Regions from separate parts of the Ruegeria sp. HKCCD7251 genome, predicted to be linked through region 3. Evidence: riboswitches for the same ligand, from Rfam matches in the RefSeq annotation. Region 3 holds a riboswitch; each other region holds the start of a gene.
What was found. A riboswitch is a leader RNA that binds a small molecule or an ion and turns the genes downstream of it on or off. The one in region 3 is predicted to bind cobalamin.
Positions count from the first base shown of each region.

Region 1 (2,260 bases), on a different contig from region 3:
GGCGTTGGCCGTCACATTGCTGTCCGGTCGCGGTTATGCCATGGATACCCTACTTGGAGTTATGGCGCATTCGTCGCTTGCCTTTGGTCTTGTCGCGGTGTCGTTTTTGTCGGGCATTCGCATCGACCTGATGGCCTATCTTTTTGGTGACATACTGTCAGTTTCGCGCACCGATCTTGTCGTGATCTGGGGCGGGGCCGCGCTGGTCGTCGCGTTGATCGTATGGCGATGGTCGCAACTGCTGACCGCTACGCTGAACGAAGAATTGGCCTACGCCACCGGGTTCGACCCCAAGCGCGAGCAGTTGATCCTGACTTTGTCACTGGCCGTTACGGTTGCTGTCGCGATCAAAGTTGTAGGCGTGTTGCTCATTGCCGCGATGCTGATCATTCCGGCGGCGGCCGCGCGCAGCCTGGCGCGATCTCCGGAAACGATGGCATTGATTGCCGCGGCAATCGGGGCTTTCTCGGCCGTAGCAGGACTGCGCTCAGCTTATGTGTTTGACACACCGGCGGGTCCCTCAATCGTCTGCGTGGCCGCGGTTTTGTTTGCCGGTTTCAGCCTCACGGGGTGGCGGTCGCGAAGCGGGGTGTAGGACAATTATACTTTGGATTGGTCAATGGGGTTTTGCGTCTGCCAAAAATTGATTGGCTGCCACAATATTGTCGTTGACCTGACATGTGATCTCGGGCACTCGTTCGGATGATGGTTCCCGATGGTGCGCCCAAGGGATGAAAAGGGAATACGGTGAGGCCGCCATTTTGCGCCAAGTCCGTGACTGCCCCCGCAACTGTAAGCGGTGAGCGACGCCAACAACCCACTGGCCCAAGTGCCGGGAAGGATGGCCGAGCATCGACCCGCAAGTCAGGAGACCTGCCATCAAATGTTAACCAACTCGGGGCGGGGCGTCCTGAAAGGAGGCTTTGATGGCACGAGCACATCGTGTTTACATTTCCGGCACTGTCTGCCCGCGCTTTGAAGCTGGCGGAGGAACCCATGCCGTCAGCGCCTGACCATTTTCTTCTCATCTGCAAAACGTGCCAGGGTGAGGCACACGCGCAGGGCTTGTCCGACGCGCTGTTCGATCGTTTGCCAAATGGTTTTTCCATCCGCATGGTCGATTGCATGGCTGGATGCGCGCGGCCTGTGACTGTTGGACTTCAGGCAGTCGACAAAGCGCAGTACCTTTTTGGTGACATTCAGGATACGCAGGATATCCAGGCACTGACAGAGTTTGCCCACCAATACCAAAACAGCGCAGATGGCTGGGCCAATGCGACCGAGCGTCCGGAAAAACTGTTCACAAAGACACTGTCCCGCATGCCCCAAATTCAAAAAGGGGTGTGTCCATGACCAACCCAGCTATTTTGGTTGCGCGTGATCTGACCCATCAGGTTCTTAGTGGCGATATACTGCTGCAGGGGGTCTCATTCACATTATGCGAAGGCGCAATCCTTGCAATTGCCGGGCCCAACGGGGCAGGCAAGACGACGCTTTTGAATCTGTTATGCGGCGCGCACGAGGTGAATCAGGGTGATGTTCTGGTCAACGGACGCAGCCTGAAACAGATGTCCGCACGGGATCGGGCGCGGACGATCGCCGTGGTCAGTCAGCAGGAGTTCCCGGATGGCAGGTTGCTGTTGCGGGATTATGTGGCGCTGGGCCAGATTCCGATCCGTGCAGACCGCTCTGCCGAGGAACACGCCGCGGATTTGGTCAGAATCCTGAGCCTCACCGGGCTTAGTGCTTTGGCCGAAAAAAAGATGGCCGTTCTGTCCGGGGGGGAACGCCAGCGCGCGCATATCGCCCGTGCTTTGGCCCAGAATCCTACGCTTTTGTTTCTGGACGAACCCACCAACCATCTGGATCCAGACACGAAGGGGCGGATGCTGTCGCTGGTCGCTGAACTGGGTATCACTGTGGTGATGATCCTGCATGATCTGGTGATGATCCCAGAATTTGCCACTCATGTGGCATTGATGAAAGATACACGGCTGACTGGTTTTGGGCTGGTCGCCGATGTGCTGACCCCGGACAGGGTTAGTGACACGTTTGGCGTCGATTACCTGTGCTTTCACCACGAAGGGCGCGTGATCCCGGCGCTGGATATCCGAAAAACCTCGATAACAACTTATGAATAGGAATATTTCTGAATGAAACAGATCTTGTCTGTGGCGTTGACCACCGTTTTGGCAGGTGGTGCCGTCGCGCACGAAGTCACGGTTGATAATTGCGGTGCGCCGCTGGTGTTCGACACCCA
Region 1 covers NZ_WPZC01000004.1:370,778-373,037, reverse strand. Annotated here, with positions in the region: gene GOX75_RS13300 (iron chelate uptake ABC transporter family permease subunit) at 1-595, shown strand, start outside; cobalamin riboswitch at 690-896, shown strand; gene GOX75_RS13295 (DUF1636 family protein) at 997-1,353, shown strand; gene GOX75_RS13290 (ABC transporter ATP-binding protein) at 1,350-2,141, shown strand; gene GOX75_RS13285 (ABC transporter substrate-binding protein) at 2,154-2,260, shown strand, end outside.
Region 1: linked by a shared signal. The riboswitch ahead of GOX75_RS13295 (DUF1636 family protein) and the one ahead of GOX75_RS14865 (hypothetical protein) in region 3 are both predicted to bind cobalamin.

Region 2 (2,260 bases), on a different contig from region 3:
CCAGACGCTGAGCGTCCACGGCCTCGACATTCGGCGCAAAGCGACCGGCAGCCACAGCCTCGGCATCGGCCAGCGCGATCACGCCATCGACGGTGATTTTCGAACGGATATCGGGCCAGTCGAACGCCTTCAGCAGCGGCTTGGGCAGGGCGAGGCCAGAGGTTTCGATCAGGATGTGATCGGGACGCGGCTCCAGCGCCATCAGAGCTTCGATGGTCGGGATGAAGTCGTCGGCCACGGTGCAGCAGATGCAGCCGTTCGCCAGTTCCATGATGTTCTCTGCCGGGCAATCCGGGATCGCGCAGGATTTCAGGATGTCGCCATCGACGCCAACATCGCCGAACTCATTGACCACCACGGCCAGACGTTTGCCCTGCGGGTTCTGCATCAGGTGCTTGACCAAGGTTGTTTTGCCCGAGCCCAAAAAGCCGGTGATCACGGTGACGGGGAGTTTTTCCAAGTTGCTCATTTCTGGGCTCCAATCGGGGGAATGCGGGCCGCGCAGTTTTTGCGGAAATGTTCGGGGCGTTCGCGCCATTTGACTAAGCCGTCTTCAGTCGCAAGGTACTTGGTCGCACCTTCGACGATGGTTTCGACATGGTCGCTTTCATTCAGGTGCTCATACACGAACGTCCAGCGTTCGGGCCCACCGCGTAGAACGATGGAACAGCCCTGATCACAATTCGACAGGCATTCTACGGCTTTCAGGACAACGCCCTCTGGCAGCGTGGCCTGTTCAAGGGCTTTGTGCAGCAATGCGCCGGGCCGCTGCGCGTCGTCCTCGACGGGCAGTCCTCGGCGACAGGTGGTGCAGACCAGCAGCTCGACTGGTGCAGTATCGGTCACGTCTCTCATCCCCCCAAATCCTCTTTGTGGGGGACGGGGTCTCATGCGGGCCACGCGTTGCGACATGGACCCGACACCGGAACACCCCGTCCGGTTACATCTTCGGGCGTTGGCAGGTCTCCCGGCTTGCGGATATCGGGGCATAGCCCTGTCAGATGTCCCGCCTTCCCGACCTTTTTGGCCAGTGGCTTTGGGCACCCTCTCCGGTCACGGTCGCGGGGGCGGCTGTGTTTCACGGAAGATCCGCTGACACATTCCCTTTTCATCCATCCTAAGATGGACACCAACGGATCGGACATGCGGCACCCGGCAGGGGATTGTCAAGCGACTCGCAGATATCTGCGCTACCAGAGTGAAAAAGCGACCTGACAGCGTCGCTGGGCGGCATGACTTGGGGGCAAGCGTCATGCTGCCATGCCCTAAACAAGAGAGGTATGTCGCATGAAGGTAGGCTTTATCGGGCTGGGCAATGTGGGTGGCAAACTGTCGGGATCCTTGCTTCGCAACGGGATCGACCTGACCGTACATGATCTGAATCCCAATCTGGTCGCTGAATTTGTAGCGCGGGGTGCAAAGGCCGCCGAAAACCCTGTGCAGTTGATGCGCGACTGCGATGCGGTCATTACCTGCCTGCCATCACCCGCCGCGTCGGATGCGGTGATGCAAGAGATGCTGCCCAATGTCCGTACCGGCAAGATCTGGATGGAGATGTCTACCACCGACGAGGCCGAGGTCAAACGGCTAGGTGCCCTTGTTATCGAGCGCGGGGGCGCAGCGGTGGATTGCCCTGTGTCGGGCGGGTGCCACCGCGCTGCGACGGGCAACATCTCGATCTTTGCGGGCTGTGACCGGGATACCTTTGAGCGTATCCTGCCATTTCTGACGACAATGGGCCGGCGCATCCTGCACACCGGTGATCTCGGCTCGGCCTCGGTGCTGAAGGTCCTGACAAACTATCTGGCCACGGCGAATCTGATCACTTGCGCCGAAGCATTGGTTACCGCCAAGGCGGCCGGTATGGACCTGAATACCACGTATGAGGCCATCAAGATCTCTTCGGGTACATCCTTTGTCCATGAGACAGAAAGCCAGGTCATTTTGAACGGATCGCGGGATATCTCATTCACAATGGACCTTGTGAAAAAGGACATCGGTCTGTTTCAGGAGGTGGCAGACCGCGCCGGTGTTCCGCTTGAAATGAACCCGCTGATGATCCGCATTTTTGACGACGCCATCGCACGTTACGGAGAGCGGGAGCTTTCGCCGAACATCATCCGGCGCCTGGAGGATGCGACTGGGCTGGATGTCAGCGCCCCAGGGTTTCCGCCCGAGATGGAAGACGATGAACCCGAAGAGCCAGGGTACGAGGTCGTCCCTCAGGGTCGCAACGCCGTTTAGTTATTCATGAAGTCCG
Region 2 covers NZ_WPZC01000002.1:357,744-360,003, forward strand. Annotated here, with positions in the region: gene cobW (cobalamin biosynthesis protein CobW) at 1-469, opposite strand, end outside; gene GOX75_RS07905 (DUF1636 domain-containing protein) at 466-855, opposite strand; cobalamin riboswitch at 940-1,149, opposite strand; gene GOX75_RS07910 (NAD(P)-dependent oxidoreductase) at 1,288-2,244, shown strand; gene GOX75_RS07915 (AAA family ATPase) at 2,251-2,260, shown strand, end outside.
Region 2: linked by a shared signal. The riboswitch ahead of GOX75_RS07905 (DUF1636 domain-containing protein) and the one ahead of GOX75_RS14865 (hypothetical protein) in region 3 are both predicted to bind cobalamin.

Region 3 (2,260 bases):
GTTCGGGTGGGCGTGTATCGGCTTGCCCAGCCATTTCCTTCGGGCAGAGTGCGCACCTTGGACAGGTTTGAAATTTACTCAATGCCGGTTCGGTCCGGTCTGTTGGGCTTGGCGCAAATGCCAGGTCGGCACGGCGACTTTGCCGGGGATCTTGAGCGGATCATGCAATGGCGGCCGGCAATGGTCATTTCGATGACCACTTCCAATGAGTTGGAGGCCGTAGGAGCGCACCATCTCGGGCGCGACCTGCAGAGCCGCGCAATCACTTGGGTTCATCTTCCGGTGCAGGATTTTGGCGCACCGTCATCGAACGTAAGGTGTGATTGGCCAAACGCCAGCACCGATGCACACCGCGTCCTGTCTGCGGGTGGACGGGTCTTGGTTCATTGCCGGGGCGGATGCGGGCGGTCCGGCATGATTGTGTTGCGCTTGCTGGTCGAAGGCGGTGAAGCCCCGGATAAGGCACTGCGCCGGTTGCGCGCGGTCCGGCCGTGCGCCGTCGAAACCGACGCGCAGATGGCTTGGGCCACGGCACCGGCATCAACCGGGCTTTGACGTCACGCCATGGCTGGTTGTGGGTCACCAGCCGCGGGACGCAGTCCCAAGGTTGTAACCTCGAGCATTGCGCAGGGCATATCGGACAGCGTTCCGGTTGACATGGCCGACAGGCTGGTCCCGAACATCATGTCGGCGTAATCGTCCAGCTTTGTTGTCGGGGTTTCCGAGGCCGTTCCACAATACACCCTGATCAGATCTGAATGGGCGCGAAACCGCGCTGTGCACCCTTCTGCGCAATGCGAAAGCTCTCCGCTGCCTTCGACCTCGAACTCTTTGGTTGTGACAGGCTGCGCTGTTGCTATCGCGTCCGCCATGGCACGTGCCATCCTTGCCAAGGCCGGACACGGTTTGCCGGTTTTCTGACAAATCGTTGCAGAAAACTCGTGCGTTTTTGTCTTCCAGATCATTGTGCGCCCTCCGCGCGATGGACGGGGGGCGTGGGTCAGGTCGCTTTGTGCGGCTTTGACCTGCCCGGACACCCCGCCCGAGTTTCGGTTTCAGTCAGATGGCAGGTCTCCTGACTTGCGGGTCATCGCTTTGCCAACCTTCCCAGCCGTTGGGCCAGTGGTGTCTCGGCATTGCTCACCGCTTACAGTTGCGGGGGCAGTCGCGGCATTGGTCCGTTTCGGCATCGCCGGGGCAGGACCGCACCGTGTTCCCTTTTCATCCCTTCCCGGTAAGCCGGGTCGAGAACCATCAAGTCATCGCTATCCGGTGAAATCGGTCCGAGTCAAGCGGGCTTTGTCACCGCTTTAGACGCAGGGTTGTCTTCCCGATAGGGCGGCGGGCTTGTTCATGCCGGATCGCGGAATAGCCTTAAGCATGTGGGGGGAAGTGAGAGGTTGGACATCGACCCAAGCGGGGCTCGTTGTGGCTGCTTCCTTCCGGACCTGACCAGGTTGGCGAGGCGCTCGCCCGCGCCAACCTCTCAGGGGTGGATATATGCATTTCGTTTGCGGATGACAACCCGTCACAGCGTAAGCCGGATTAGTAAAAAACCATCGTCATCGCGCCCAATGACTGACGGGTTATACGTCTGCAATTCAGCTAAATGGTGCTGCGCCTTGGGACTGGTTCTGAGAATCGCAAACGCCCCGGAGAGCGGTCTGAGTGTGAATGGCCGCGGCGCATCCGCCAACGGATCCGCGGGAAGGCGGCCCGCGACATAATCCCGAACAATGCATTGGATCGACAAAACTGGTAATGGAATCTGCCTTGCGGTGTCTACGAAGGGGAAATGCCCACCTCCGCTGGCCCGGTAGTTGTTGAGGGCAACAACAAAGGATTGCTGATCGTCGATAGGGTGCTCGGCAAGGCGAATATTCTTGACGCGGTTATGCGATGAATTCGTCAAATTGCCGCCCGCGTCGAACCGCGCGGGCATACCAAGGTCGATCTGGTAGCTAAGGCCGTGCAGGATATCAAAATTGTAACCGGCGCGCGCGGAATTCCGCAGGTCGATTCGTTGACCTGCGTGCATTTGATTGAGCACGCCAGCCGACATCTCAAGCCAGTCTCTAATCTGCGCGCCCGAAACCACGACGGCCTGCATTTCGTTTGGAAAGATGTTCAGGTCGTCGACATGGCGAAGCCGGATTTGACCCGCCGGAACGTCGGTAAAGGATCGTGGCCCTGCGCGCCCTCCGAATTTCGAGGGCGATACGGCTGAAAGAACCGGTAGGCCCTCGTGCGATGTTCCTTT
Region 3 covers NZ_WPZC01000006.1:45,439-47,698, reverse strand. Annotated here, with positions in the region: gene GOX75_RS14870 (dual specificity protein phosphatase family protein) at 58-555, shown strand; gene GOX75_RS14865 (hypothetical protein) at 558-965, opposite strand; cobalamin riboswitch at 1,048-1,271, opposite strand; RNA gene ffs (signal recognition particle sRNA small type) at 1,391-1,489, opposite strand; gene GOX75_RS14855 (bifunctional 2',3'-cyclic-nucleotide 2'-phosphodiesterase/3'-nucleotidase) at 1,529-2,260, opposite strand, start outside.